4 regions of the Arthrobacter zhangbolii genome follow, and region 4 is predicted to be linked to each of the others. Evidence: riboswitches for the same ligand, from Rfam matches in the RefSeq annotation. Region 4 holds a riboswitch; each other region holds the start of a gene.
What was found. Region 4 has a riboswitch for S-adenosylmethionine ahead of MUK71_RS13565 (hypothetical protein). Riboswitches for the same ligand answer to the same signal wherever they lie in the genome.
Positions count from the first base shown of each region.

Region 1 (7,585 bases), 630 kb from region 4:
CGACGCGTGCGTACTCCGGATCCCCGAACCTGCTCGTCAGCTCGCGGTAGCGCTGGGTCGGGGTCTTGCCGGTGACGGCCGTCATTTCCGAGGCCAGCAGGGCCAAAAGGATGCCGTCCTTGTCCGTGCTCCAGGGGCTGCCGTCCAGGCGGAGGAAGGACGCGCCGGCGGATTCCTCGCCGCCGAAGGCCGTCTCACCGGAGAGCAGGCCGGGCACAAACCACTTGAAGCCCACCGGTACCTCCATCAGGACCCGGCCCAGGTCAGCCGTGACGCGGTCGATCATGGAGGAGGACACCAGGGTTTTACCCACCACGGCATCGCTGCTCCAGCCGGAGCGGTTGCGGTACAGGTAATCAATGGCCGTGGCGAGGTAGTGGTTGGGGTTCATCAGCCCGCCGTCGGGGGTCACAATCCCGTGCCTGTCGGCGTCGGCGTCGTTGCCGGTGGCAATGTCGTACTGGTCCGCACGGGCAATCAGGGACGCCATGGCGTAGGGGGAGGAGCAGTCCATGCGGATCTTCTCGTCCCAGTCCAGGGTCATAAACGCCCACTGCGGATCCACATTGGGATTAACCACGCTCAGGTTCAGCTGGTGCGCTTCGGCAATGGCGCCCCAGTAATCCACTGACGCACCGCCCAGGGGGTCGGCACCGATATGCAGCCCGGCACTGCGGATGGCATCCAGGTTCAGCACCGAGGGGAGGTCCTGGACGTAGTTCTGCAGGAAGTCGTAGGTCCCCACGGAGTCGGCCAGACGGGCCTCGCCCAGCGGAATGCGCTTCACGCCCTCCAGACCGGCTTCAAGCAGCTGGTTGGCACGGTCCGCCACCCAGTTGGTGATGTCCGATCCGGCCGGACCGCCCGTGGGCGGGTTGTACTTGAAACCGCCGTCTGCGGGCGGATTGTGGGACGGAGTGACCACAATGCCGTCCGCCTGGTCGGTCCGCGAAGCGTTGTACTTCAGGATGGCGTGGCTGACGGCCGGGGTGGGAGTGAAGCCGTTCCGTGCATCAATAAGCACGTTCACGCCGTTGGCGGCGAGGACTTCCAGGGCGGTGTTCTGTGCCGGCTCGGAGAGGGCATGGGTGTCCTTGCCCATAAACAGCGGCCCGGTGATGCCTGCCGAGGTGCGGTACTCCACAATCGCCTGCGTGATGGCAGCAATGTGCCGTTCATTAAAAGCGCCGTTCAGGGAGGAACCCCGGTGGCCGGAGGTACCAAACGCCACCCGCTGGGCGATGTTCGATGGGTCCGGCGCGACGTCGTAATAGGCGTCCAACAGCGCGGTGAGGTCTACAAGGTCGGAAGGTTCGGCACGGTTGCCTGCACGATTAGACATACCCCTAAGCATGCCAAAGAAACACCGGGGGCGGCAGACGGGCTGCTACGCGTGTATCGCCCGCCGCCGCCGTATGCTCTTATCCACACAGCGGCGGGACCGGTGGGGAAGGCGGACAGGCATGAGCATGCAGGGCAGTGCAGCCCCCGGACGCGTCCGCGCCCGTGCCGTGCGCCCCGGCACCGTCGCGGCCGCGGTTTTCCTCAACGCGGCCTACGTCTGTGCAACGCCGGTGTTCTGGTTCTCCTGGACCCAGCGGAGTGCATTTGCCCTGCCACGCTGGGCCTCGGATACCGCCGGGTTTGCCGGCGGCATCCTGCCGGTCCTGGCTTTCGCAGCATCCTGGGCGGCCGCCGCCGTCCTGGCTGCCCGGGGCCGTCGGCAGGAGGGCTGGACGGTGTTTAACACCGTCTGCGCGCTGGGTCTCCTGTCCGCAGCCGCCGGGATGCTGGCCCTGACCAGCGCCGGCCTGGGCAGTTAGCGCGCATTTCCACAGGCCTTTAAGCAAAGGACTGCGGCACGCGGAGTACTCTCCCGCGTGCCGCAGTCGGATGAACCGGGCTAGCGGTCCTTGTGTTTCGCCGTGAAATTCGAGTTATCGGCGTTCAGGCCCTGGGCCAGGTTCGAATGGACCTCGGTGCGCGGATCGGACCGGTCCTGGCTGCCGCTGCCGTCCGGCACCTCTTCGCCCAGGTTCTGCATGAGGTTGTCGGCGGCGTTCTCGATTGGATTGGTCGGTTCGGGTCCGGGATCCTTCGCATTGGTGTCAGCCATGATGCCCTCCTCTGCCTTCGACTATCAGCAACCTTACGATCGCAACTTTAGCTACCAGAGGCGGCTGCTGGCCAGCCGTGCGCCTTCCCCCAGCGCCTCAAGCTTGGCCTGGGCAATCTGCGGATGCACCCGACCGCCCAGACCGCAGTCCGTGGAAGCGATGACGTTCTCCCGGCCCACCAGCCGGGCAAAGCGTTCAATCCGGTCCGCCACCAGCTCCGGATGTTCCACCACGTTGGTGGCATGGGAGACGACGGCCGGGATAATCACCTTGCCCGCCGGCAGCTTGGTGTCCTCCCAGACCCGCCATTCATGTTCGTGGCGCACATTGCCCGCCTCGAAGCTGTAGCCCCCGGCATTGATCGTCAGCAGCGTGTCCACCAGATGCCGGAACTCGATGTCGGTGGTGTGCGGCCCGTGCCAGGACCCCCAGCACAGGTGGAAGCGAATCCGATCCTCCGGCAGGCCCCGCAGCGCATAGTTCAGTGCTTCCACGCGGATCTGAGTGAAGCGCAGGTAGTCCTGAACCGAAGGCTCCGGGTTGATCTGGTCCCAGTTCTCCGCAATCGACGGATCATCAATCTGCACGATCAGCCCGGCGTCGATAATCGCCTTGTACTCTTCCCGCATGGCATCCGCACACGCGTAGATGAACTCCTCCTCCGTGGCGTAGTACTCGTTGGCAATCCGGGAACAGGAACCGGGGGAAAGCGAGGCCAGGAATCCTTCCGTCAGATCTGCCGCGGCCAGGCCGGCCTTCAGGTTCGCGATATCCCCCGCCACGGCGTCGTGCCCGGTGTACTTCACCGGACCCGTGACCTTCGGGAAGATCTTCTGCGCCCCGGTGGTGATCCCCGAGGACGGGTCGGTGTAGGCCGCAGCGAAGCGCTGCCGGTCGCGGCGGTCCCCGAAGCTCGTCAGGACAACGTTGCCCGGCGAGGAACGGACGGGTTCCATCTCCCAGATGCCCGTCTCGGCCACGCTGAGACCGCTGAGCCTGGCGAAGGAATAGGACCACCAGGCGCCGTAATCCACGGCCGATGACATGGCGTGCCCGTACTCGCCGTCGTTGGGGATGTCGATGCCTGCCTGCTGCTGGCGGCGCACCAGGTCCGTCACGGCGGCCTGCAGGAGCTCCGCGTAGCCCCCGGTATCCGCAGGGTTCGCCTCCCGGGCGGCATTGGCAGCCAGCAGCTCGGGCGTGCGCGGAAGGGAACCGGCATGGGTGGTCAGAATACGGTCAGTGCTTTTACGCATGGGAATCCTCTGGGATTTCGTGCTCTTGCCCGCACCGGATGCCTGTAAAAGGCGGAGCGGGCCGCTTCGTCATCCGAACCACCCGTGAAGCATGGGGTTGGTGCACGGCCAAGTCGGAGCTTGGCGGCCGTGTCTCCTGAAGCTGGTGCCATCCTAACCATGCCGTGCCGCCCGCACCAAGCACATGACGGAACGCAAAAAGGACGGCGGCCCCGGGAAATCCCGGTGCCGCCGTCCATAAGGAGGCGCTGGTGCCGCCGTGCTTGCTAGCGCACGCCGCTCATCAGCTTCTTGATGGCCGGTGTGCCCGCTGCCAGGGCGATGCCCAGGACAATGGCGGTTCCGCCGCTGAACAGGAAGTAGCTGACCTCGGTCTCGGGGTTGTAGAACTGTGCCAGCCAGCCCGCGAGGGTGGTGCCCAGGGAAACCGAGAGGAAGAACAGTGCAACCATCTGGGTCCGGAAGACCTCCGGTGCCAGTTTGGTGGCCACGGACAGGCCGATCGGGGAGATGAAGAGTTCCGCGAAGGTGAACAGCAGCAGGATCCCGACCAGTGCCATCAGCGGGGTGCTGTTGGGTCCGCCGCCGGAGAACGGAATGAAGGCGAGGAACGCCAGGCCCATGACGGCAAGCCCCAGTGCGAACTTCAGCGGCGAGGACGGCTGCCGGTCGCCCAGCTTGGTCCAGACCGCAGCGAAAACGGCCGCGAAGATGATGATGAAGATCGGGTTGATCGACTGCACCCAGCTCGGCGGCATGGTCCAGCCGAAGATGGTCCGGTTCAGGGAGGTGTCGGCGTACAGCGCCACCACGGTGAACTGCTGCTGGAACAGGGCCCAGAAGGCGGCGCTGGCAATGAACAGCGGCATAAAGGAGTACACCCGGCGCCGTTCCAGCTTGTTGACCTTCTTGCTGCCAAGGATGATGACGAAGTAGGCAACCGCGGCCAGGATGGCCACTGCGGCCATCACCACGGCCAGGTTGCCGGCGCTCAGGATGCCGAACACTACGGCCAGGACAATCGCGACGACGGCGGCCGCCGCGTAGATCCCTACCTTGAGGTACTGCTGCTTAGGCAGCGGATTGGCCACTTCGTGGGCGGTCTCGGGCAGGTACTTGCGGGTCATGCCGTACTGGACCAGGCCGATGGCCATGCCGACGGCGGCGAGGCCGAAGCCGTAGTGGAAGCCGAGTTCCACCTGGGCAAGGCCGGTCAGGAGGGGGCCCACCAGGGCGCCAAGGTTGATGCCCATGTAGAAGATGGAGAACCCGGCGTCACGCCGTTCATCCTTCTCCGCGTACAGGGTGCCCACCAGGGAGGTGGCGTTGGCTTTGACGCCGCCGGAACCGAGGGCAATCATGATCAGGCCCGCTGCCAGCCCGGGAGTGCCCGGCAGGACGGCCAGGGCAATGTGGCCGAGCATAACGACGGCGGCAGAGTAGAAGAGCACGCGCTCGGACCCGAGGACGCGGTCCGCCAGCCAGGCAGCAAGAATGGTGGAGAGGTAGACACCGCCGCCGTAGGCGCCGACCAGAGAGGTTGCAACAGCAATATCGATGCCGAGGCCGCCGTCAGTGACCGAGTAGTACATGTAGTACAGCAGGATGCCCTGCATGCCGTAGAACGAGAATCGTTCCCACAGCTCGACACTGAAGAGATTGGCCAACATCCGGGGATGGCCGAAGAAGGTTTTACGCGCTTCTTGGACGCCTGGGTTACTGGGGGTATGGCTCACCCGTTAATGGTCCCACTCCCGAAGCGGGTGAGCGCCCCCCAATCCCGGGGAATCCGCCCGGGGCCGGGGAGGTTCTTTGTGAAGGTGTGCGTAAGCTCACCCGTTTTCGGCTCGATTTTGGCGAGATTACGTGCTTACCTCCCCCCGTTACGCCCGGATTTGGTGTCCGGACACTGATTTGCCTACAAGTGTGCCGGAATTCCCCGGCCGGGCCCGGGGTTGGCACCGGTATGGCTTCCCTGAATATCCCCGTCTCCATCCTTGACCGGGCCAACTCCCGGGAGGGAGACACCGAGGCCGAAGCACTGCAGGCGGTGGCAGAACGGGCCGAGTCGGCCGAAAAACTGGGGTTCCGCCGCTTCTGGGTGGCTGAACACCATGCCGTGGCCGGTATTGCCGGCTCGGCGCCTGCCGTCCTGATGGCAGCCCTGGCTGCCCGCACCCGAAGCATCCGCATCGGATCCGGCGGCATGATGCTGCCCAACCACCAACCGCTGGTGGTGGCGGAACAGGCCGCAACCCTCAATGCCCTCTATCCGGGCCGCATTGACCTGGGTGTGGGACGCTCGGTCGGTTTCACGTCGGCCGTTCGCCGGGCGCTGCATGCGGGGAAAGCCGAAGCCGAACAGTTCGAGGAACATCTGGCCGAATTGCTGGCCTACCTGGACGGGACAGCCGCAATTACCGCCAGGCCGCAGGACCATGGCCAGACGCCCGTATTTGTGCTGGCCACCGGTACCGGCGCCGATATAGCGGCACGGGCCGGGCTCGGGCTGGTTTTGGGCGGGCCGGCACTTTTCCGCAGCTCCCCGGAATCCGCGCTGGAACGGTACCGGAATGGGTTCCGGCCTTCCCGCCGGTTCCCGCGGCCCTACGTGCTGGCAGCGGTGAACGTTGCCGTTGCCGCCACCGAAAGTGCCGCAACCCGCCTGCTGCTGCCCGAAGCCAATGCCCTGGCGGATTCCCGGACCCGGGGTGTGTTTCCAGCGCTGGCCGCAACCGACGGGACCGTGACGGGCCCGGAACGCCGGCAGGAACTGGTCCGCGGTTTCCTGGCGGATGCAATCTGCGGCACCCCGCCCGAGGTGCGCCGCCGCCTGGCGGAACTGCTGGACGCAACCGGCGCCGACGAGGTGCTGGCCACCGGCGGGGCCTACGACATCGCCGGTCAGCGCGAATCCGACCGGCTGCTCGCGGAGCTGGCCGCATCCTGAGCCGGCAGCACGCCGTGCCGGGAAGCCGGTGGCGTCGCCGGATGCCTTTCAGACCGGTCTGTCGTCTGCGGGCCTAATGCCCGAGCTGGGCGGCGACGGCCAGCAGATCGGCTTCCGCCCCCGGCCGGCCGATCAGCTGGATGCCCATCGGCAGCCCGTCCTGCGTGTCCAGGACTGGAATGGAGATGGCGGGAAGCCCGCAGACATTAACCATCGAGGTGAAGGGCGAGTACCTGCACTGACGCGCGTAGTCCTCGTCTGCACCGGCGTCGGTGTACCAGCCGACCGGCCTCGGCGTCATGCCCAGGGCAGGGGTCAGGATCATGTCATAGGCGCTGTACTGGCGGATGGTGTCGGTTTCGAAGGTGCGCAGGACATCGATGGCGGACACCAGGTCCGCGGCACTGCGGGAAAGCGCCCGTCGGCGCATGGTGGCTGCCAGCTCCGTCAGTTCAGCCTCGCGGCCGGGAGCCAGCCCGGCCGTGGCCAGTGACGCCGTCCAGACCACTTCGAACGCATCCGGATACCGCTCGTCGTAATGCAGGTCCGTTTCCACCAGATCGTGACCGGCCGCAGTCAGTGCCGCCACACCGGCGTCGAGCGCCTGCAGCGCTTCGTCATCCAGGCTGATGTCCAGCCGGGATTCGAACGGTGAACGGGTGCTAACGCCAATCCGGAAGCTGCCCTCGGCACGCAGGGCTGCGGTGAGGAAGGGGTTCGCGGACGGGGCGGCGCTCGTGGCGCGGTGGTTGGGTTCGCCGACCATGGCATCCAGGAGCAGGCCTGCGTCCGCAGCCGTACGGGCGATTGGGCCGGCCACGACAAACTGGCCCAGGTCCTGCTGGCCCGAACCCGACGGGATCCTTCCGCGGTTCGGCTTCAGGCCCACGAGGCCGGTGGCGGCTGCCGGAATACGCACCGATCCGCCGCCGTCGGTTCCGGGCGCGAAGGGAATCAGCCCGGCGGCCACCGCTGCGGCACTGCCGCCCGATGAGCCGCCGGGGCTGAGCCGGAGGTCCCGCGGGTTGCGGGCAGGGGGCCCCACCCGGTTCTCGCTGTAGCTGCTCAACCCGAACTCGGGAACCTGGGTTTTGCCCAGGCTGATGGCGCCTGCACGACGCAGGACCGCGGGCAGCGGCGCGTCTGCCTCGGCGACCCACGGGGTAAGGGCGGCGCTGCCCATGGTGGTGCGCACCCCCGCGACGTCGGTCAGGTCCTTATGCGCCAGCGGCATGCCGTGCAGCATCGGCAGTGTGCCGCCG
Region 1 covers NZ_CP094984.1:71,942-79,526, forward strand. The annotation lists gene pgm (phosphoglucomutase (alpha-D-glucose-1,6-bisphosphate-dependent)) at 1-1,342, opposite strand, end outside; gene MUK71_RS00360 (hypothetical protein) at 1,464-1,823, shown strand; gene MUK71_RS00365 (hypothetical protein) at 1,904-2,116, opposite strand; gene MUK71_RS00370 (cobalamin-independent methionine synthase II family protein) at 2,168-3,373, opposite strand; SAM riboswitch class IV at 3,390-3,515, opposite strand; gene MUK71_RS00375 (peptide MFS transporter) at 3,640-5,043, opposite strand; gene MUK71_RS00380 (MsnO8 family LLM class oxidoreductase) at 5,340-6,323, shown strand; gene MUK71_RS00385 (amidase) at 6,397-7,585, opposite strand, start outside.
Region 1: linked by a shared signal. The riboswitch ahead of MUK71_RS00370 (cobalamin-independent methionine synthase II family protein) and the one ahead of MUK71_RS13565 (hypothetical protein) in region 4 are both predicted to bind S-adenosylmethionine.

Region 2 (7,585 bases), 1.4 Mb from region 4:
CGCGGGCGAAGGAGGCAATGGAGGCAATGCCGACGCCGATGCCCAGGGACACCGGGCCGGGTGAGGACGCGGTGACAATGATCAGGGCGATCAGGAAACCCGGCACGGCCAGCAGGACGTCCACCAGGCGCATGGCCACGGCGTCGGCCGCGCGTCCGGCCGTTGCTGCGAACAGGCCCACTGCGGTGCCGGCCAGCAGGCCGATGGACACTGCCAGCCCCGCGGTCAGGAAGGTCTGGGCGGTGCCATGCACCACCCGGGCGAAGACGTCGCGGCCAAGGTGGTCCGTGCCGAACCAGTGTCCGGCGCCGGGCGGCAGGAACTTTTCCTGCGGTACACCGCTGATCGGATCCTGGCCGGTGAACAGCCCCGGGGCCACGGCCCACGCGGCGATCAGCAGCAGCGGAAGGACAGCGAGCAGCAGTGCGGGCCGGACGCCCGGTTTGCCCGGAAGGCGGGACGGCGCGGGCGCGGCGGTCGATGCGGCTGCGGCGGGCGCGTGGACGGGAGGAAGAAGTGTGGTCATCGGTTCGCCTTATCGGTTTCAGGCAGCGAGGGCACGGGCAGAGCCCTGCTGTGCGTCGGTGAGGATGCGCGGATCCAGCAGCGGGTGGATCAGGTCCACCGCCAGGTTGACTGCCACAAAAACCGCGGCGGTCAGCAGGACGAGCCCCTGGACCAGCGGCACGTCCTGGGCGGTTACGGCCTGCAGCACCACGGACCCCAGCCCGGTGCGGGAGAACACGGTTTCGGTGATCACGGACCCGGCGAAGAGGGTGCCCACCGTGATGCCCAGGATGGCCAGCGCGGGACCGGCGGCGTTTTTGAGCACGTGCCGGAAAAAGATCCGGGCCGGGGAAGCGCCCTTGGCCCGCAGCACGTCGATGAACGGCAGCCGGTAGACCTGGTCCGCGCTTTTCAGCAGCACCTGTGCCAGCGGCGCGGAGACGTGGACGGCCAGCACAAACACCGGCACGGCCAGGGACAGGAATGAGCCGTCCGGGAAAATGGACAGTACGCCCAGCCGGATGGAGAGCAGTTCCAGCAGGACCAGGCCCAGCCAGAACACCGGCACCGCCGAGAACAGCGGCGGCAGGTTCGCCAGGATCCGGCGCACCCGCCCGGACGGTGCCAGCACCGCGGCGGACACCACTGCCAGGGCAATAACGACGGCGGCCGCCAGGGCCGATCCGGCCAGCGCCAGCGTGGAGCCCAGCGCCCCGCCGATCCGCTGCATCACCGGTTCCCCGGAGGTCAGCGAGTACCCGGCGTCGCCCTGCAGCAGGGCGCCGAGCTGGTGGAGGTACTGCACCGCCAGCGGCTGGTCATACCCGTACTGGGCCTTCATGGTGTCGATGGCGGCCTGGTCCACGGCCGAATCCGCGGTGAGGAAAATGGTGACCGGGTCGCTGGGCAGCAGCTGCACGGCAAGGAAAATCAGGGTGTACGCCAGCCACACCACCAGGATGGCCTGGCCGGTGCGCAGCAACAGATAACGGGTCACGGCTTAGCTCCCCGCCGTCCAGGCGCCCTGGAAGATGGGCGCTGTTCCGGACGTGAAGTCAATGTGCGTGTCCGGGCCTGCGCCGTAGACCTGCACCTCGTCCCACAGCACCAGGGAGTAGGCCTGCTCCAGGACCAGGGCGCGCTGCTCCTCGGCCAGGATCCGGTCCCGGTCCGGTCCGGGGCCGGCTGCGCGCTCGGCGGCGAAGAGCTCATTCAGTGCCGGGTCCGAGGTGTGGGTCATGGTGTTGTTATCCGGTTCAAAAATGGGCCCGAGTCCGCCGTAAATGAACTGCCGGGTGCCGAAGAGTTCGACGGCGGGGTCCGGCATGGCGGTGGCCAGGAACGTGTTGTCCGCCGCCCGGTTCTTCAGCTGCACGCCGATCTGCCGCCACTGCTGTTCGATCAGCTCGAAGGCCGGTTTGATCACCACGGAGTTGTTGGAGCTGGTGACGGTCAGGGCCAGTTTCTCGCCGTCCTTCTCGCGGATGCCGTCAGCGCCCACCGTCCACCCGGCGTCGTCCAGCAGGTCCTTGGCCTGCTCCGGGTCATAGGCCAGCTCGGCGCTGAGGTCCACGAATCCCGGTGCCCCGTGGTTCAGCACGGAGGCGGCGATGGTGTAACTGTCCGAAAGCACGGTGTCCTTGATGGACTGCCGGTCGATGCCCAGCTGCAGTGCGCGGCGGACCTGCGGATCTGCGAGCCGTCCGCTGCCGGTCCGGACAGCGGCCATGTTTGACGTCAGGTCGGTTCCCGCCGGCGCCAGGACCTGGCTCCCGCTGGCGGCCAGTGCGGCTTCGTCTGCCGGCTGCAGTCCGCGGACCAGGTCCACCTGACCGGATTGCACGGCACCGGCCCGGTGCGCCACCTCGGGCAGGTACTTGATGACCACCCGGTCCAGATATGCGGCGCCCTGGTTGTCCGAGGTCTCGGGTGCCCACGCGTAGTCCCCGCGCTTGGCCAGCACCACCTCCTCGTCGGGTTTCTCGGATTCGAAGACAAACGGGCCGGAACCGGAAATGCGGGACAGGGCGGACTGCCCAGCGGCGTCAAGGCCCAGGGTGGCCGGGGAGACCAAGCCGGCGGTGACGGAGGAGGTGGCCCGCAGGAAGTTGGAATTCGGAGCGGCCAGGGTGACCTTTACCTGGTCCGGGGCCGTCACTTCACTGGAGGTATAGCCGGCGAAGTCGACGTTCGGCTGGATCTGGGCAGCGGGAATACCGAATCCGAAACTGTCCAGATTCGCTTTGACCGCGGCGGCATCCAGCGGCGTGCCGTCGCTGAAGGTGACACCGGGGCGGACGGTGAAGATGAACTCGGTGTGCTCGGCGTTGGCTGAGAATTCGGAGGCGAGCCACGGCACCAGATCACCTGACTCCGGATCGAAATAGGTCAGCCGGTCCAGCACGCTGTTCAGCACGTTGGCTTTTTCGTAAAACCGGGCGGACTGGGTTTGCCAGTTGTTGATCGGCGTGACCTCGGCGTAGATCAGGGTGCCGCCCTCCACCGGGGTTCCGGCGGCCACCCGGGTTCCGGGGCCCTGGTCCGACGCCGCCTGCTGGCAGCCGGTCAGGGCCAGGGCTGCCGCCGCGAAAGCGGCGGCGATCTTCAGGGCGGTGCGCCGCCGCAGCAGCGCCCCGGTAACGGGGGTGGCCCCTGGTCCGGGGTGAGGGTCTGTCTGGTTCAGGTAAAGCATGGGGCGGTCCTCTCAGTCATCACCGAGGCACACCGCATCCAGGCACGTTGGAGGCCATCACCGCATGGCAAAGCAGCGGTCATGGACCAACGGTGAATGAGGTTTCTCCATCGGTCCTGGCATTAGCACCGTCCCCCGAAGGGTGGTTGCTGCGACGTCAACGAGCCAGGTCTCTCAGCCGCTCTGGATGGTAAGTCGTCCAAAACAGGTTGTGCGGACAGGACCCATACAAACCCGCCCGGACCCGGTCCGCAAGGCCGGTGACGAAATATTTCCCTTGATGACAAAGACAGTTTTTGATGGGCCCTTACCGCGCGCGCGAAGGACCTGGCGGAGGATTGTTTTGTTCCTTTTTGCCGGGCCCGGCCGGGCTTGACAATGCGGTGCCGGCTGGGAGTACGGTTCTGCACATCCCGTTTCCGCCGGACCCCGGATATCTCAGCTGCCTCGCTGGAACTAGGGGTTTATGAATAGCGGGAAATATATCCCCGGCGGCTGTTTGTAAACCATTGTGACCGCCTGCTGAAGTTATTCTCTCCGACCGTTTCGTCCCTGCCGACAGCAAGGCGAAAGCCGGTACCGGCCGGTTACCGTTCACCGGCTTCAGGGGTGGGGAATCCGCCGCCGTCATGCGGACCCGCCGGGCCGGACACGAAGGCTGCGCAAAAATCAACCACATTTTTAAAACCCTTTTATAAACGTCAGGATTGGTGCTAAATGGGTATATCCACCGCCCCGGAAATATGCTGGAAGATTCCAGGCCATCGCGTGTATTCCGTCCATGAAACGGCAGCCTTGGTACAGCTGGAATGGCCCGCTGAATTGGATGAAAAGGACCTGCTGGAAGGAGGGCACGTTGCTGTTTCCGCTGCCGCCGCAACGGGGGTGCATACCAGCTATTTTGCGGTGCTGTCCGTAGACCGCGGGAGCCGCACCATGACCCTCTACGTGAAGCGGAGCGCACGCGGGTTGGTCAGTGCAGCGCTGCTGGACCCGGCAGGCGGTGCGGTGCTGTCCATCTCCCGGCCGGGCCCGGGCATCCTGCTGCCCGGCTCCGTCCACCGCCCCCTGTTCGTTGCCGCCGGTTCCGGTCTGGCCTCCGGTCTGGGCCTATTGGGGAGGCTGCTGCGGGACCCGGCACGGCAGTATGAACGCGCCGCCCTGTTTTTTGTAGGCCGCAGCGATGAATGCGACACGGTCCGCGACGTTCTTGCAGCCGGCGGGCTGGCAACCTCCGTTGAGTTGCGGCTGTGGGATACCGGCAGCCAGGGCCGGCGCGTCACCGCTCAGGATCTGCTGGGCGTCCTGGCTACCCAGCACCCGGACTGGATTTACGTCTGCGGACCCGCGTCCTTTGCCGGGATGGTCCGGGAAGCTGCTGCCGCAACCGCCGGACCGGCTGCGGCGGTGGTGGCCGAGTGCTACGACCCGCCTCTGGAACCGGCCCGGCCGGAGTGAGGCAGGAACCGGAGAATCCAGCCGGCGCGCACGGCGTCCGGTGATCCGCCGCACCCCGAATCGGGCAGGCTTCGCCGGGGGCGGTACATGTACTGTTTATCCTGCGGCTCAGAAGCGGAAGTGCTTGCCGGGGGATGGGGGATCCTGAAATGGACTTTGATGCTGGCACGGCTGACCAGCTCATAGCGGCCTGCGACGAGGCCGCCGCTGCGTTGGGTGAGCAGCGCGGTCCGCGGGCCTCGGCTACGGGAGAAGCGCTGGAAGAATTCCGCGGCCCGTTCGCGGACTCGTACCGCCGGAATGCCGCAGCGCAGCTGGCAGCACGGAACATCCTGATCGGTGCGCTGGAGGATGTTGCCCGTCAGGTTCGGTTCGCGAAGACCCAGGCCGAACAGGCCCGTCAGGACCTCAAGGAAAAGCAGGCGAGGACCCTGTTCAAGCTGCTTGAGGAGGGCATGGTAGCCGCTGGCGCCGATTACCTCCGGGACCGGCTTCCGGGGTTTTCAGCCCCGGGGGAGTTGTTCGAGTCCGAGGTGCCCCGCCCCGAGGTGGCCTTCCCATCGATGGTCTTCCAGCTCCACAATTGGGCAGTCAGCGGGACGCCGGGCACGAGTTCCGCAGTGCCGGATGCCCTGAAGAAGGCAGCATCGCTGATCTTTGACCAGGAGGATGCGGCTGAACCGGTCTGCCAGGATGTTGTCCGGGCTTTGGACAGCTTCCGGAACTCGTGTTCCTGGGTGGTGATCGACGTCGGCACCTTCGGGCCGGCGGTCTCCCAATATAACCAGGATGACCGTGACGACGCAGGAAAGCTGTGGCAGATCGGGCAGGCCTTCAGCACCGCAGGGCAGGACGGTGACCTGGCCGGTTCGGTGGAGCTGTCCTCCACGGCGTTGGCCCTGGCCATTTCCCCCGGATCCGTGCGCGGGGAGGCACTTCTGAAGTTCTTTGAAACGGCCTCGCCGGTTGACCTCGAAGTGGCGTCGAAGAATCCGGCGTGGCTCACACACCTGCCGTCGGTGTCAGCAGAACGCATCGCCGAGTGGTGGGCCGAGTTGCAGGCCTCGGGCAACGCGGCCAACGGCTTCACGGCTCAGCAGCTGGTGCTGCTGGAATCGGCGCCGAAGGTCTTCGGGTCCCTCGACGGGGTGCCGGCACTGGCCCGCGTGCACGCCAACAGCATCGCCGCGGTCAAGGACATTGAAATTGCCGAGGCGCAGCTGGCCCGGCTGCGGGAGATCGGCGGCGACTCCGAGGCACGCGAGGCGATGCTGATGAAGGAAATCGAGTACCTGAAAAGGGTCGAAGCCGGCCAGGTGCAGCTGTATCTGTACAACCGCGGCGAATCGCGGATCATTGAAATGCTCGGGACCCCGGGCCCGGACACGCAGCGCACGATCACGTATGTTCCCGGCACGTTCACGAGCATGAAGAGTTTCTATACCGGAGGAGTCCAGGACTTCGCGAACTACATGGTGGGTATGGCCCCGAATACGGTGGCATTTGTGTATAAGGACGGGCTTTTCCCCGGGGAGAATCAGGAGGAAGGCGGGGAGGACCTCCGGCGACTCCTGGAAGCCAATGATCCGCAGATGGGTTACGACGCCGGCAGACAGCTGGCCGGCTTTCAGCACGGAATGCTCACCGACCCGGCCTTGCAGGGCACCGAGCAGGTTGGCATCGGTCACAGCTGGGGCTACGTCAACCTCACAAGTTCGGAAATCCACGGGGCGGAATATGACAAGTCCCTGTCCCTGTCCGGGGCGGGGATGCACGAAGAATGGGAGCCGGACGAGGATACTAGTTATTCGAATTACGTTTACGGTACGGATGCCCTGCTCTGGGCACAAAGAAGGGGATTGGTCTGGGATGACAAGATTCCCAGCGAACATGATGCATTCACCAATCACGAGTATGCCGTCCCCAATGAGGGGACCTTCTGGCCTGACAGCACTCCGATTGAGGACCATTCGCTCCCCACAACGAACAGCAAGGACAATGCAGAATTGCTGGAAGATGCGCTCCGAGAGGTAATGCAATGACCCGAGCCAGATGCACCGCCGCAGCAATGATCCTGCTGCTAGGCCTCGTCGGCTGTGCAAGCAACGCGGCGGAGACGCCGACACCAGCAAGTCCTACCGAAGGGAACACATCCGTGGCATCAGAGCTGACCTGGCAGGACGCAAAGGCCCGAACACAGGCCATGGAATTGGAGATCGCCGATTCGCTTCCTTTGGACTTAGTGGCCGGGATCGAGCAAATGCCGGACGGGGTTCTGATCAAGTGTGGTGACTCTGCTGTGAACTGGCACGGCGCGACCACCGTTACTTTGAGTGAGGGAACTGAGCCGGACCCGCTCGTTCGGGAGTTGGAGGCGAAGTACCGGGACAGCCGCTTCCAGATAAAGGTGCGGGACCCCGCACCGGCGGGACATTACGAAGTTCAGCTGCGCTCTCCGGATACGGCCGAAATCTATATCATCGGCGAAGGACTTGATCCCTCCACGATTCGTATTGCCTCCGGTTCTGATTGCTTCCCTTGGCCTGAGGACGAATACATGGGCGGTAAGTTCTAGACGGCGGCCTTCTGGTGCGCAACGGAATGATTCGGGGGCAAGCGGCGGTCGTAGGTGTGATTCTCCTGCTTAACCTTGCAGGCTGCGGTGAGGATTCGTCCGCGCCCGCCGGAGGGGACGAGCTGACCTGGCAGGACGCTAAAGCCCGGACACAGGCCATGGAATTGGAGATCGCCGATTCGCTTCCGCCGGACTTGGTGGCCGAGGCCGAGCAAATGCCGAAGGGGGGGTCTGATCGAGTGCGGTGACTCTTCCGTCAACTGGCATGGCGCGACCACCGTGACCTTAAGTGAGGGAACGGAGCCGGAGCCGCTCGTTCGGGAACTGGAGGCGAAGTACCGGGACAGCCGCTT
Region 2 covers NZ_CP094984.1:814,927-822,511, forward strand. The annotation lists gene MUK71_RS03815 (ABC transporter permease) at 1-526, opposite strand, end outside; gene MUK71_RS03820 (ABC transporter permease) at 545-1,504, opposite strand; gene MUK71_RS03825 (ABC transporter substrate-binding protein) at 1,508-3,199, opposite strand; SAM riboswitch class I at 3,304-3,393, opposite strand; gene MUK71_RS03830 (ferredoxin reductase domain-containing protein) at 3,968-4,657, shown strand; gene MUK71_RS03835 (hypothetical protein) at 4,807-6,699, shown strand; gene MUK71_RS03840 (hypothetical protein) at 6,813-7,232, shown strand.
Region 2: linked by a shared signal. The riboswitch ahead of MUK71_RS03825 (ABC transporter substrate-binding protein) and the one ahead of MUK71_RS13565 (hypothetical protein) in region 4 are both predicted to bind S-adenosylmethionine.

Region 3 (7,585 bases), 1.7 Mb from region 4:
CAACCGGCAGAGAATTCAGCGCTGGCGGCGGGTTGGAGACAGGCCAGCTTGGATCAGCCGGTGGACCAGGCTCTCCGGGTGCTGCGCCGGCATGCGGATATCGCGCCAGGACCAGCGGACAAAAGCGACCCCGGTTGCACGGATGGCGTCTTCCCGGCGCTTTTCCTGCATCAGCGTGTCCCACGACGGAGGGAGTACGGATCCGTTGGCACCGTACTTCACTGCACCGTCGAATTCTCCGACCACCCGCTGGTCCTTCCAATAAAAATCTGTTCGGAAGCGACCCATTGAAGTAAGAAATTCATACTGAAGCTCCGGAACCGGAAAACCATGGCGGTGCAGAACTGCACGTGAATACGATTCCCCGGGGGACTCGGACCGGGGGTCGGCAAAGTCGATTACGCGCCGGGCCCTCGTCTGTTTGGCCATGTCGGGCAGGTTCCGAGCCAGTTTTTCCAGCTCGTCTTTGTTCGTGGCTGGGCGGCCGTGCACCAGGTGCGGGCGCAGGACACTGTCCATAGCCGGAACCGAGTGCTCGAAAGCCAGATACACGGCCATGTCCAGGGCGGTCTGTGCACGGGAGGTCAGCGACATTCCCTCCACAACATCGAGCGGCTCCAGCAGCTTGCGTTCCGTCCAGTGGAGACCGCCCCGGCGCCGGCCGTGGGAGGACGGGGAAGCCAGCAGTAGCACCTCAGGTGGTGAATCGATCACCGGTAGCCCCCAAATGACGGCGGCGGACTGCTGGACGAGGACGCGTTGCCCGGGCACCTGTTGTGATGCTGCCTGGATACGTACCCGCTCTTTTTCCCAGGCACGGAGCTGTCGCCATACCTCGACGTCGATATAGATCCCGGCACGAAGCCTCACCAGTTGCCCCGCCCGGCACTGCAGGGCAAGGGAACGGCGGCCTGAGCCGAAGGAATCGGCGTCAGCCGCGAAGATGAGCTCGGGATTCACGCCTTCAGGGTGGAAGGGCGGTGGCGTAGATGCGAGCGAACCAGGCTCAAATGTGGAAAACCTGCGGCTCGGAGAGAGAATCTACCGGTTTGGGAAATTCCTGCCACTTTGCAGCGGAGGGAATTCTCAGACCGGCAGGAAAACCCCAAACCGGCAGCAAAACCCCGGAGCTAGATCTCCACCCGGCCGTTGGCGGTGTCGAAGGTGACCGACATGATGCCGGGCGTGCCGGCCGGAGCGATCCAGGTGACGTCGACGCCCTCCAGCGGTGCCTCCACCGGGTGGCCCAGCCAGTCAGTGACCCGGGCAGCCGACCCGGCGATGGTCAGCGAATTCAGTTTCACCGAACCGGGCATCCCGGGCAGGGCATTGGAGGGGTGCAGTGCCTCGGTGCCGTCATCCCAGCGCAGCAGGTAGGGCACCTGGGGATCCGCGATCAGGCCGTTGATGCCGATCTGGCGCCAGGTGAGTTCCTGGCCATCAGGGAATTTGCGGTTGCCCGGCACTGACGGGCGGCCCAGGCGTTCTTCGAAGGGCGAGAGGTCATCGACTGCAACGCACCACCCCATCCAGCCGCCTCCGCATTCGGAGCGCTGGCGGACGGCCTGCCCGAAGGGCGCCTTGTCCGAGGCAGGGTGGTTGAGCACCTCGACAACTTCCACATATTGGTTGTTGGCCAGGGGCAGGATCATATTGCGGGTACCGAATCGGGGGTGGACGCCACCCTTTACGAAGTCGGCTCCGAGAGCAGCAGCAATCCTCTCGGTGGTGGCCAAAAGACCGTCGGATTCACAGGCATAAGAAACATGGTCCAAGCGCATGCGGCTCATTGTGGCACGTTGTGATGCCCGTCTCGACTAAGGGAAGCCTAAGAAGAAATCCAGTTGCCTCAGGACACGAAATCTATACACGGGGCCGGTTATTTTTTCACGAAAAGTCACGAAGGTTGCGCATCCTCAGCGGATCAGTTTTTATGGGTGCAGGTCATGAGTGCCAGCAGATAGCCCCGGCTTGCTGGCCGGCAACCCTCCAACCGCGGTGGGGTGCCCCGGGTGAAGACCTGGCCGCACGCCAAAAGGGCGTCCGGCAAGCGCGGGTCCCACAAACCCCACCGGACATCCGGCGTACCCGGATGTTCCCGCGAAGGTAGTGTGCGGCCCCTGGAATGAGGGAGCATCATGAGTGCAGATTGGTCTTTTGAAACCCGTCAGATCCACGTAGGACAGGAGCCCGACGCCGTCACCGGCGCCCGCGCCCTGCCCATCTACCAGACATCGTCCTTCGTCTTTCCCAGCGCCGAGGCAGCCGCAAACCGGTTTGCCCTGGCCGATCTTGAACCCATCTACACCCGGATCGGAAACCCCACCCAGGAAGCGGTGGAGAACCGGATCGCGTCCCTGGAAGGCGGGGTCGGCGCACTGCTGCTGGCCTCGGGACAGGCCGCGGAAACCTTCGCCCTGCTGAACGTGGCCCAGGCCGGTGACCACATTGTGGCCAGCCCCAGCCTGTACGGCGGCACGTACAACCTGTTAAAGCACACGCTGAAGAAGTTCGGCATCGAGACCACCTTTGTGCAGGACCCGGATGACCTGGAGCAGTGGCGCACCGCGGTGCAGCCCAACACCAAGGCGTTCTTCGGCGAGGTGGTGTCCAACCCGCGCCAGGACGTACTGGACCTTGAAGGCATCAGCGCCGTGGCACACCAGGCCGGGGTGCCGCTGATCGTGGACAACACGCTCGCCACGCCGTACCTCATCCGCCCCATTGAATGGGGTGCGGACATTGTGGTGCACTCGGCCACCAAGTACCTCGGCGGGCACGGCACCTCCATTGCCGGCGTCATCGTGGATTCGGGGAACTTCGACTTCGCGGCGGACCCGGAGAAGTTCCCCGGCTTCAACACACCGGATGAGAGCTACAACGGGCTGGTCTACGCCCGGGACCTGGGGGTCGGGAGCCCGCTTGGCGCCAACCTGGCCTTCATCCTCAAGGCACGTGTGCAGCTGCTGCGCGATCTCGGCTCGGCGGTCTCACCGTTCAACGCGTTCCTTATTGCCCAGGGCCTGGAAACCCTCAGCCTGCGGGTGGAGCGGCACGTGGCCAACGCCGTCGAGGTTGCCAACTGGCTGGAGGCGCACGACGACGTCCTGTCCGTTGCGTACGCGGGCCTGGAGTCGAGCCCGTGGTTCGAACGCGGACGCAAGTACGGCCCGCGCGGAACGGGGGCCATTGTGTCCTTCGAGATTGCCGGGGGAGTGGAAGCAGGCAAGCGGTTCGTGGATGGTTTGGAACTGCACTCCCATGTGGCCAACGTGGGTGACGTGCGCTCGCTGGTCATCCATCCGGCCTCCACCACGCACAGCCAGCTGGGAGCCGAGGCGCAGCTCGCCGCCGGAGTCAGCCCCGGGCTCGTGCGGCTCTCCGTGGGCATCGAGCACATTGACGACATCCTCGCGGATCTCGAGGCCGGCTTCCGGGCCGCCAAGGGCGCGTAACGGGGCACCGTGACTATTCGGCATTCTGCACCGCAGTACCCCGCCACCGCCGTGGACGGGGTGCTGCGGTTCGCCTCGATCGGCGGACTTGAACTGGAAACCGGCGGATACCTGCCCGACGTCGTCCTCGGGTATGAGACGTGGGGCCAGCTGAACGCGGACGCGAGCAACGCCGTGTTTGTGGCCCACGCCCTCACCGGAAGCACCCATGTGGCCCGCGGGCACACGGATGAGCCCGGCTGGTGGGATGAGCTGGTGGGGCCGGGCCGGCCCGTGGACACCAATCGGTTCTACGTGGTCGCGGCGAATATGATCGGCGGCTGCTACGGCTCCACCGGCCCGTCCTCGCTGGACCCGCAGGGCCTGCCGTGGGGCTCACGGTTCCCGCTGGTTACCATCCGTGACGCCGTGCGGGCCGAGGCACGGCTGGCGGACCGCCTTGGCATAGCCCGTTGGCATGCCGTGCTGGGCGGCTCCCTGGGCGGGGCGCGGGCGCTGGAATGGGCGGCCACGGAACCGGACCGGGTGCAGCGCTGTGCCGTGATCGCGGCAACCCCGGCCAGCACCGCCGAACAGATCGCCTTTGCGCAGGCGCAGATTGCCGCCATCCGGCTGGACCCGGACTTCAGCGGCGGCGATTACTACAACGGGAACCCGCCCCTGGCAGGCCTCGGCCTGGCCCGGCGGATCGCCCACATTACCTACCGGTCCGAACCGGAGCTCGAATACCGGTTCGGGCGCAGCCCGCAGGAGGACGAGAACCCCTTCGGCGCCGTTTTGCCCGCTGAACGGGGCCGATACGCCGTCGAAAGCTACCTCGACCACCAGGCCGGCAAGCTGGCCGGCCGTTTCGACGCCAATACCTACCTGGTCCTGACCGAAGCGCTGATGGGGCACGACGTCGCCCGCGGGCGCGGCTCGCTGCGCCAGGCCCTGGCGCGGACGACGGCGGAATTCTTTGTGGCTGCCGTGGAATCAGACCGCCTCTACTTTCCACAGCAATCGGCCGACCTCGCTGCGGCGCTGCCGCGCGGCACACAGGTGCATTTGATCCGCGCCCCGATAGGGCACGACGGTTTCCTCACCAACGTGCGGGAGATCGCCGGCCCGCTGCAGGCAGCCTTCTTCGCCTAGCGGAACGGTGGAACGCCCGGCACCGCCGGAGGCAATCCCTGCCGCGGACGCTCGGTACCGGAATTCCTCCCTTGCCAACGGGTCCTGTCCGGGCGAAAACTCTTCCCATGACAGACCGCATCCACCTTTCCGGACGTGCCCGGTGCTCACCGCAGGTGCTCTGGCACACGCTCGTGGACAACCGCGCCGCCTGGTGGCCGGACATGGACTTCGCGCCCCACCCCGGCGCCCCGCTGCAGGAGCGCTGGATGGAGGACGGAGTGGAACACATTTCACGCGGAACGGTCCTGGCCGTAGCCCCGGAGAAACTGCTCTCCTTCCGGTGGACGGCCCCGGACTGGGAGGCACACACCGTGGTGAGTTTTGAACTGATCCCGGCCGACGACGACGGCGGCGGCAGCGGGGGCGCGACGGACGTCGCCGTCACCGAAAGCGGGTTCTCCGGGCTGAAATCCGGCCCGGAACTTTCCGAGGCGCACCGCGAAGGCTGGGCGTTTCACCTGGCCAACCTGATTGAGCAGGCGGAGAAGTGAACGTGAATCAGGCGCGGGCAGGTTAGCCTTGGCGCCATGAGTGAAACAGCGGATGCCTCCAACCGCCGTCCGGGCCGGGCAGCGCGGATCCTCAGGGCATCCGCGCTTCCGCTGGTGGCCGGAGTGCTGGTGCTGACCGGAGCAGTGCTGGCCGCGACCGGGACAACGGAGTCCTTCGGCTGGTTCTCCTACGCTCCGCTGCAGGAAGGAACGCAGGCAACAGGCGTGGGACCCGGAAGCCTGCTGGTGCTCACCGGCAGAATGCAGCTGGGCTATCTGCTGATCGGCACAGGCCTGGTTGCCGCCGCCTTCTGGGGCGGGTTCCGGCTGGGACGGCGGCCCGGGTCCGCCCGCAGTACGCGTCGTCAGGACCCGGCACCGCAGGACTAGTCTTCCGTGTCGGAGCCCAGGGGCATGGGGGCACCGAACATGGGCGCCGCGTCCGGCCGCTTGGCGGAGATGCCGTCACCGGAAGACTTATGCCGTACCCGGCGGACCACCCACGGGAACAGGAATTCCCGGGCCCAGACCAGGTCTTCGGAGCGGGCCGTCCGCCAGTTCTTGGGCGGCAGCGGCTTGTTCTCCAGCGGTTCGAGCGTATGCGGGACATTGAGTGTATCCAGGACCATCGCGGCGATGGTGTGGTGTCCGAGCGGTGAGAAGTGCAGCCGGTCCGGCGCCCACATCTGCGCGTCGCTCAGCTCTCGGAGTGCCCACATGTCAGCGATTACCGCATCATGCCGTGCAGCCACGGTCCGCAGGTTCTCGTTGTAGATGGCGACCCTTCCACGCACGCTGCCGATAACCGGCGTGCTGCCCAAATCCGGGCCGGTGAACAGCACCACGGTGGCCCCGGTGCCGCGCAGCCTGGCGATGGCGCCGTCCATGCGTTCGGCGAGCTTGTCCGGATCCCCTCCGGGCCTGATCACGTCGTTGCCGCCGGCGCAGATGGTGATGAGGTCCGGTTTCAGGGACAGCGCAGGTTCCAGCTGTTCGTCAATGATCTGGTTCAGCAGCCGGCCGCGAATGGCGAGATTGGCGTAAGCGAAGTCCGGGTGTCCTGCCGCGAGTTCCTCGGCTACACGGTCCGCCCAGCCGCGGTTCCCGCCGGGGCTGTCAGGATTCGGATCCCCAATGCCCTCTGTGAAGGAATCTCCGAGTGCCACGAACCGGCTCCAAGGATGAGGCGGGACCTCCGGTGTGGCAGATTCAGCCTGGATGTCCGGGGTATGCGGTGTCGAATTTGTACTCACCGGTCAATACTCGCAAACGGGGTCCGGGCTACGCGACCGTAGGTTGCGCATTCCGGCCGCGGGGACCAAAAGTGCCAGAATAAGGAAATGACTGAACCGAATCCCGTAGTCCTCTGGTCCAAGCCCGAAGCCGAACGCGCCGGCACGCCGCTCCTTGTGCTGTTCCACGGGTATCTGGCCAACGAAGAGGACCTTATGGGGCTGGCGGACTATCTGCCGGAGGACTTCACCATCGCATCGGTGCGGGCCCCGCAGGCCATGGGACCGGGATACACCTGGTTCCCGCTGATGAGCGACGCCGACTACAGCGTGGAATCCGTGGTGGACTCCGTGACTGATGTATCAGCCTGGCTCGACGGCGTCAGCGGCGCCCATTCCAGTGTGAGCCTGCTCGGATTTTCCATGGGCATGGCCGTAGCCACCACCCTGCTGCGGCACCGCCCGCAGGACTTCGCCGCCGTCGTCGGCCTCTCCGGTTTTGTGGTGCCCGCTGAGGAGAATCCGTTCTTCCATGACGGGGAGCTGGCGCAGCACAAGGTGCCGTTCTTCTGGGGCCGGGACCAGGCTGACCCGGTTATCGATCCGCAGCGGATCGAATACACGCATGCCTGGCTCAACGGGCACACGGCTCTGACCAAGATTCTTTACTCAAACATGGGCCACGGCATCAACATGCAGGAACTGGGCCATGTGAAGGAGTTCCTGGCGCACACGGTGCTGCGCGGCGCGCAGAAAGCCTGATCGGGCCGCCGGGGCGGGACATCAGCCTTCGCGGGTAATCCGGACCGTCTCGCCGTTCACGGAAACTTCGTCGCCGGCGTGCAGCTGGCGGCCGCGGCGCTCTTCGATCTCGCCGTTTACCTTCACCAGCCCGTCCTCGATGAGCTGTTTGGCATGGATGCCGTCCTCTGCCAGATTGGCGAGCTTGAGCAGTTGGCCCAGGCGGATCATGTCGTCACGGATGGGCAGGTCTTGGGCCTCGGTAGAACTCATGCCTCCATTCTGCCCGACTTCGGCTGCCGCCCGGCGCAGCACCCCTGCCGCCCGGCGCAGCACCCCTGCCGCCCGGCGCCGATGCGCCCCTGCCGCCCGGCGCCGATGCGCCGGCTGCGGCATGGCGGCGCCGGGGACGGCGGGAGGCAACGGTAGGGTGGTCGGGTGCCAAATGCTGTGCGGATGTCCCCGCTGATCGGTCTGCCCCTGTCCCTGC
Region 3 covers NZ_CP094984.1:1,197,724-1,205,308, forward strand. The annotation lists gene MUK71_RS05560 (hypothetical protein) at 16-960, opposite strand; gene MUK71_RS05565 (VOC family protein) at 1,131-1,781, opposite strand; SAM riboswitch class IV at 1,943-2,059, shown strand; gene MUK71_RS05570 (bifunctional o-acetylhomoserine/o-acetylserine sulfhydrylase) at 2,139-3,455, shown strand; gene metX (homoserine O-acetyltransferase MetX) at 3,465-4,589, shown strand; gene MUK71_RS05580 (SRPBCC family protein) at 4,697-5,122, shown strand; gene MUK71_RS05585 (hypothetical protein) at 5,159-5,512, shown strand; gene MUK71_RS05590 (SGNH/GDSL hydrolase family protein) at 5,509-6,342, opposite strand; gene MUK71_RS05595 (alpha/beta hydrolase) at 6,463-7,116, shown strand; gene MUK71_RS05600 (RNA-binding S4 domain-containing protein) at 7,138-7,368, opposite strand; gene MUK71_RS05605 (DMT family transporter) at 7,534-7,585, shown strand, end outside.
Region 3: linked by a shared signal. The riboswitch ahead of MUK71_RS05570 (bifunctional o-acetylhomoserine/o-acetylserine sulfhydrylase) and the one ahead of MUK71_RS13565 (hypothetical protein) in region 4 are both predicted to bind S-adenosylmethionine.

Region 4 (7,585 bases):
ACATAGCTGGGCACGTACTCGACGTCGAGGGCCGTTGCCGTCATCTCGGAACCTTTCGCGGGGAACAGCGTTCCGGCGGCATTGCCGGGGCTGCACATCATGGATTACTGAACAGGCGGTCGGTATATCGCCAGCGTAGCGCAGCGCGGCCGTCCCGGCACCGCCGCCGGTCACAGGAAGGGGTCCGGGGCAAACGGCAGGCGGAGCGGGAAGCTGCAGCAAAAACGCCCGCCCACAGGAAGGATGTGGGGTTTTGGATTGCTGCCGGGCCGGCAGTGCGACAGACTGCTCCCCTTGGTGTGACCGCCCCCCTGTCCCGAAGGAGCGCAAAGATGAGCCCCGTCCAACACCCCTCCCGCCGAACATCACGTCGCGGAAGCCTTGCCGTCCTGGCCCTGGCTGTATCCGCCCTGCTGATCGGCGGTGTGGCGCCTGCCGCCGCAGACAGTCCGGCCCACCGCGGCGCGGGGAACGGCCATTCCCCCGAACACCGGGGCGGGCACGGCGCGGGCAACGGGCACGGCGGGGGCAACGGGCACGGCGGGGGCAACGGGCATGGCGGGGGCAACGGGCACGGCGGGGGCAACGGGCACGGCGGGGGCAACGGCTGGGGCCGAGACATCGATTATGTAGCCTTCGGGGATTCCTATGCCTCCGGGTTCGGTGGCGGTCCGCTGCTGGACGCCTGCGGGCGAACCGCACAGGGCTACCCCGCCCTGCTGGACGCCTTGAACCGGGTGGATCTGGAGACCGACGCCACCTGCGCCGGCGCCACTGCCCTGACTACCCCGCCGGATGCGCCGGCGGATCTCCCGGAACAGATCAGCGACGCCGCAGCCCGGGGCACGCTCAACGCCCGGACCGACGTCGTGACGGTAACCATCGGCGGAAACGACATCCGTTTCGGCACGGTGGTGGCCGCGTGTATCGGCCAGCAACTGCCGGCCACGTGTGCACCCGCCCTGGAACAGGCGAATACCTATGCATCGACGGTCCTTGCACCCCAGCTGGCAGCCCAGTTCGCACGGATCGCGGAGCTGGCACCACGGGCAACCCTGGTGGTCACGGGATACCCGTACCTCTTCGAAGCGGGCACGTCAGGACCGCTGAGCGCAGAGGCACAGACGCTGTTTAATGCCGGCACCGATGACCTGAACGCAGTGATTGCAGGGCAGGTTCCGGAAAGCGGCGTCTTTGTGGACGTGGTGGACGAGTTTGCCGGGCACGGCGTGGGAGCAGCGGATTCCTGGATCCGGCTCGAAGGCGGCCAGTTCGACCTTCACCCCAACGAAACGGGTTACCGGGAGGGTTATCTGGCAGCGATCCTCGCGGACGCCGGCAGCGAGTTCTCCGCCCCGGGATGCCGCGGCCGGCACTGAACCTGCGGACGGCCTGCCATCCTGCCCGTAGGAGGCAGGAGGCAGGGACACCGGTCAGGCGCCGTCGCCCTCCGGACCGGAAATAACCTCGCGCAGGAAGGCCACATGAGAGTCAAAGGCCGCCCTGCCTTTGACCGTCAGCTCCGCCCAGGTGTGGGTCCGTCCGGCCAGCCCGGGCCCCTTGCTCAGCTTGACGTACCCCGCCTGTTCGAGTTGCTTCAGGTGTTTACTCAGCGTGGGATCGCTGACTTCGAGGGTGTCCCGGAGCAGCGCAAATTCGGTGCTTCCCAGGCGTGACAGCAGTCCGCAGACCCGCAGCCGGACCGGGCCGTGCACTACCTCGTCAAAACGTGCCGCCGGCATCAGGGCTGCCCGTGGATGGACCGGACCAGGGCCCGCTCCATCCGGAGTCCGAGCACCAGCGTGGCTGCAAAGGTCAGCAGGGCTGCCGCGAAGAGGAGGGCCATGGAGCCTCCTGACTTGGAGACAACCATGCCGATCCCTACTGCGAGCGCAGCACAGCCAATGAATGTCAGGGCAACGCGCACGGACGCAGGGTAAGCCCACGGATCAGCCCGGGTTCCGGTGATCAGCGGACGCAGCATCCCCAGCAAAACCAGGGCAACTGCGGAAAGGGCGAACCCTGCGGATTCCCAGGGCCCCAGGCCGAAGGAGAGCACAAAGCCCGATATGCAGCAGGACTGGAGCAACACGTACCAGAACGGAGCTCCGGTGGACCCGCTGACTGCCGCCCCGTCGGCGTCCAGCGCCTCGAGGTGGTGCCTTGCGGTCTCCGGGGTGACATCTCGACTTTCCATATCGGCAACTCTAGACTTTCCAATCCGGAAAGTATAGGCCCCGGCGAAAATCCGCCAATCCCTCTCCCCGTCAGGCCCCGAGCACCTCTGCCAGATCAAACTTCACCGGCTCCTCCAACTGGTCGTACGTACAGGATTCCGGTGTGCGGTCGGGCCGCCAGCGCACAAACCGGGCCACGTGGCGGAACCGTTCACCCTCCATGTGGTCATACTTCACCTCCACCACCCGCTCCGGGCGCAGCGGCACAAAGGAGAGGTCCTTCTTTCCGCTCCACCGGCTGCCTTCGGAGTTCCGCGGCGTCCGGGTGCCGCCCTCCTGCTCCTGTGCGGCCCAGGGATGGCCGTCCTCCTCAGCGACCAGGGGCTGCAGTTCCTCGAAGAGCTCCCGCCGCCGGTCCATGGAAAAGGCCCCTGCCACGCCCACGTTGGTGAGCACGCCGTCGTCGTTGTATATCCCCAGCAGCAGCGAACCGATCAGGTCCGGGCCGGATTTGTGTACCCGGTAGCCGGCCAGCACGCAGTCGGCTGTGCGTTCGTGCTTGAGCTTGGCCATGGTGCGCTTGTTCGGCGCGTAGGGCCCGTCCAGCGGTTTGGCCACCACCCCGTCCAGCCCCGCACCTTCGAAGCGCTCGAACCAGTCCCGGGCCAGCGCCGGATCGTCCGTAGCCGCTGTCACGGACACCGGAGCCTTTGCTGCCTTGAACGCCTGCACGAGTGCCTCGCGCCGTTCGGCGAACGGCTTGTCCGTGTAATCGGTATCCCCCAGGGACAGCAGATCGAACGCCACGAACCGGGCCGGCGTTTCTTCCGCGAGCAGTTTCACCCGGCTGGCCGCGGGATGGATACGCTGCTGCAGCAGTTCAAAGTCCAGCCGTTTGCCGTCCGGTGCCACCATGACAATTTCGCCGTCCACCACGCAGCGCTCCGGGAGGTTGGCTTTAAGGGCTTCCACGAGTTCGGGGAAATAGCGCGTCATGGGCTTTTCGTTCCGGGACCCGATTTCGACGTCGTCCCCGTCCCGGAAAATGATGGAACGGAACCCGTCCCACTTGGGCTCGTAAAGATAGTCCCCCTCAGGGAGGGAACTGACCGCTTTGGCCAGCATGGGCGCAATGGGAGGCATCACCGGAAGTTGCATGAGCCCATTCTTATCCGAGCGGAGCCCGTTCCCCCAGCCCTGCGAGGAAGGCGGTAAGTAAATCCCTGCCCTGTTCCCAGTAGCCGACGCCGCTTTTCTCATTGATGTGGGCCAGTTCCCCCGCGCAGATCACGGGAACCCTCCATGCTCCGGCCATCGCCTCTGCTGCCGGCAACGCACAGTACGGGTCACTTTCGCTGGCCACGAGCAGAGCCGGAACGGGCAGCTCCTGCAGCCGCGGATTACGGAAGGTTCCGGCCGGTGCCGGGAAGGATGCGGCGGCGGGATCAGGCGGGCTGACGAGGAAGACGCCGCGGGCGCCACCGGGATTTCGCAGCAGCCATTCTGCGGCAGCCAGGCAGCCCAGGCTGTGCGCCACGAGCACGGTGTCTCCGTGCCGCTCTCCGGCGGCCCGGTCCAGCGCCGCCATCCAGTCCTCCAGCTCGGGTTCATCCCACGACGACGGCGCGAAACGGGTGACGTTGGGCAGCTCGGCTTCCCAGCGGCTCTGCCACTGGTCGGGTGGTGAGCCGTTGTAACCCGGGACCATGGTGATGTGCACTGTGCCTGTTTCCTTACGGTGGTTTCGCGGCGCCCGGCCGCGGGTCTGGACGGCCGGGAATACCGCAGAGTGCTCCGGCGCTGTGGCTGATATGAAACGAATAGGGTTCCTGTCCTTCGGACACTACCGGAACGCACTGGGGTCCCGGACGCCCAGTGCCCGGGACGCAGTATTGCAGCAGATCGAGCTGGCGGTAGCCGCGGAGGAAATCGGCGTCGACGGCGCGTACATGCGGGTGCACCACTTCGCCCCGCAGTTCTCCGCCCCGTTCCCCACGCTCGCCGCCATGGCCGCCCGGACCAGCAAAATCGAACTGGGCACCGGCGTGATCGATATGCGCTACATGAATCCGCTTTCGATGGCGGAAGATGCCGCAGTGGCGGACCTGATCAGCGGCGGACGGCTGCAGTTGGGCATCAGCCGGGGATCCCCCGAGCCTGCCCTGCGGGGCTATGAGTCCTTCGGTTACGTGCCAGGGCCGGACTCCACCGACGCGGACATGGCTCGCCAGCACACCGAGGTGTTCCGTGCCGCCATTGCCGGTGCCGGGGTGGCCCAGTCCGATCCGGCGATGACCGGGACCACCGCCCCCATGGCCATCGATCCCCTCTCCCCCGGTCTGCCTGAGCGCATCTGGTGGGGTTCGGGTACCCGCGCCACGGCGAAGTGGACCGGTGAGCAGGGCATGAACCTGATGAGCTCCACCCTGCTGACCGAAGACACCGGAGTTCCGTTCGACCAGCTGCAGGCCGAGCAGATCGAGGTCTACCGCAAGGCCTGGGCCGACGCCGGCCACCAGGGCACGCCGCGGGTCTCCGTGAGCCGCAGCGTCATCCCTCTGGTGACCGGGGAGGACCGGCATTACTTCGGTCTCCGCGCGCAGGCCGAGGGACGTGACCAGGTGGGCCACCTCGACGGGGGCCTCGCCCGGTTCGGCAAGAGCTACATCGGCGAACCCGACGTGATCGCTGCCGAACTGGCCGCTGACGCTGCCGTGCAGGCCGCAGACACCGTGCTCATCACCGTGCCCAACCAGCTCGGCGTGGACTACAACGCGCACCTGCTCGAAAGCATCGTCAAGCTCGTGGCTCCGGACGCCGGCTGGCGGTAACGGGGCGGTGTGAGGAATCGCTCCCTGCTCAGTAGGATCAAACGTATGGAGAGCGATCGCCACCCCGCAGATGAGGGGTGGGTGTTTGCCCCTGCACCGCCGGACACGAGTACCTATACGGGCCTTGGGACAATCACCGTCGACGGCGAGACGTTTGCAGTGCGCAGGCGTGACGAGGATGGAACGATTCTCTATGACTGGGTCTCGGGACCCAACAATGGTTATGGATTCAACGCCCTCGGCAGGCGTGAACCGCCCACGCATCAACAGCACGTGGCCGCTATTCGTGATTTCCTCTCGTCCATTGACCCCGCGACGGGGTATTTCCACGACCCGTAGGCTCAAGACTGCCAGCTGAATTGGTGATTGAGGCTAGTGCCTGACAGGCAAGTCAGGGTGCCATCGCCCAGACGAGATGCCGTGTGCCGGACGGGCCGGGTAAGGCGGCTTTATTAACTCTCGCGAGCGCTGCGAGCGGGAGTTTTCGTTGCCGCCGTCCCGGTCCGCCCGGCGTACCGCCGCCCGACGCCGCACGACCACACCAGACCCTGATATTGCGTCTCTGTCGAAATGTCGGTGCCCTCGGTTACAGTAGTTTCTAGCTTCACGAGATGTGGCCTTCGCCCGGTTCGCCGGGCATAAAAGCTCCGACTGGCCCCACACCAACCCCACTGTTCGGCGGGTGGTTCGGATGACGAAGCGGCCTGCTCCAACCGGTGCAGGCAAGGACAACCTGAAAAGGAACCCACTGTGAGCATGTCCAGTGTCAGCAACTCCGCTTCCAACAACTCCGGCTTCAACAACTCTTCCATCAGCAGCAGCTGCTCCGGTTTTGCGCCCGGCCACAACGTCCATTGGATCCACCGCCGCCGGCTCGAGGCGTGGGATCAGTGGTCCGACGTCGAGGTCGCAGCCGACCCGGAGCTGGATCTCATCCACCTCGTCATCGACGGAACGCAGCAGCTGATGTGGTTCCACAACGTGGGCGCCGTGGCCGCCGCCCTGGACGCCGCCGTCGACACACCACAGTGGTGCCAGCGATACTCCACACTGATGGTGCCCGGCGGTTTCGGCTCGGATGCCCGGAGCTCTTTTTTCTACTTGGCCCGGCCGGAGCGGGTGCTGCCCTGCATCGGCTCTCCGGTCCGGGCTCCCGAAACCGAGCGGATTGACGGCCAGGCCTGATTCCCGGCCGGTGAATATGCGGACTGCATCTGTCCGCATACCAATGACGGCCGTGCTGTTCGGGTTCTAGCCTCAATGCCATGACGAATATACAGATCTGCGTTGACTGCACCGATGCCCACCAACAGGCGGATTGGTGGGCCGAAACCCTGGGCTGGACGCTGGAGCCCGTGGACCAGGACTTCATTTCTTCCATGCTGGACCAGGGCTTGGCGAAACCGGAGGACGTTATCGAGCACAACGGTGTCCGGGTCTGGCGGGACGGCGCCGCCATCTGTCCTGCCGACGAGGTGGGCCGGAAGGACCGGTTGCGCATCCTGTTTCAGCCGGTTCCCGAGCCCAAAACCGTCAAGGACCGCATTCACCTGGATGTCCGGCTCCAGGGCCAGGATAAGGACGCGGCCCGGGCCGCCTTGGAGGAACGGGGTGCGTCCTTCCTGACCGAAGCAAGCCAGGGGCCGCACTCTTGGTACGTCATGGCGGATCCCGAGGGCAACGAGTTCTGCATCAGCTGACGGGGTTGCCGGGGACCGGCGGCGCAGGCCGCAGGCCCCCGGCCGCGTCAGTTAACCGTTCCGGTGTCTCCGCGCAACTCTCCGCGCAGCTGGGCAATCCGCAGCCGGAGGAAAATGATCACGAGTACCAGGGCCCAGACCACAAGGACGGCCACCGCGACCACCAACAGGAAATACAAAATTACGAACACTGCGCCGATTCCTGAGCCTACTGACACGCCGATCCCCCGATTCTGTGTGCCGGCCCCGGGACGGGTCCGGTCCTGCCACCGATGCTAGGGCATGGCTTCCTGCCGGGGCCGCATTCCCGCGGCGAGATTACTGCTGCAGCAGTTCCGGCGGAATGGCGTAGATCAGCACCACGCTGAGCAGGTTCTTCGCAGCATGCACGCCGTAGGACAGCATGAAGTTGTTTCCTGCCCATACGTACAGCCCGACCAGGACGGCACCGGTGGCCAGATAAGGCATCAGGACCGGCAGTGACAGGGATTCCTTACCCACAATGTGGATGGAGGCGAAGAGCAGGACCGACAGGATGCTGCACGCCCAGATGTTCCAGTAGCGGCTGAGTTTGCCGATGAGCAGGTGCCGGAAAATGTACTCCTCCACGAAGGGCGCCAGGATGACCACCAGCGGCACCACCAGCCAGGGAGACATTTCGGTGACCAGCCCCTGCACAGCCTCCTGGTTCACGGCGGTTTCGGCCTGGCCGGCGATGATCACGCCCACCATGGAAGCGATGATTGTGAGGATTACGCCAATCGGGATCAGGGCAGCAGTCAGCACCGGCCGGGTGGCAAGGACCCGGGTCTCGCGGGCAACATACCGCCGGGCGGCAATAAGGGCCAGAATTCCAGCGACCGCATAGAAGCCCAGA
Region 4 covers NZ_CP094984.1:2,909,895-2,917,479, forward strand. The annotation lists gene paaZ (phenylacetic acid degradation bifunctional protein PaaZ) at 1-44, opposite strand, end outside; gene MUK71_RS13530 (SGNH/GDSL hydrolase family protein) at 333-1,379, shown strand; gene MUK71_RS13535 (transcriptional regulator) at 1,434-1,742, opposite strand; gene MUK71_RS13540 (hypothetical protein) at 1,742-2,197, opposite strand; gene MUK71_RS13545 (ATP-dependent DNA ligase) at 2,268-3,335, opposite strand; gene MUK71_RS13550 (RBBP9/YdeN family alpha/beta hydrolase) at 3,346-3,897, opposite strand; gene MUK71_RS13555 (LLM class flavin-dependent oxidoreductase) at 3,989-5,008, shown strand; gene MUK71_RS13560 (hypothetical protein) at 5,054-5,347, shown strand; SAM riboswitch class IV at 5,611-5,743, shown strand; gene MUK71_RS13565 (hypothetical protein) at 5,759-6,193, shown strand; gene MUK71_RS13570 (VOC family protein) at 6,274-6,708, shown strand; gene MUK71_RS13575 (hypothetical protein) at 6,756-6,899, opposite strand; gene MUK71_RS13580 (CPBP family intramembrane glutamic endopeptidase) at 7,027-7,585, opposite strand, start outside.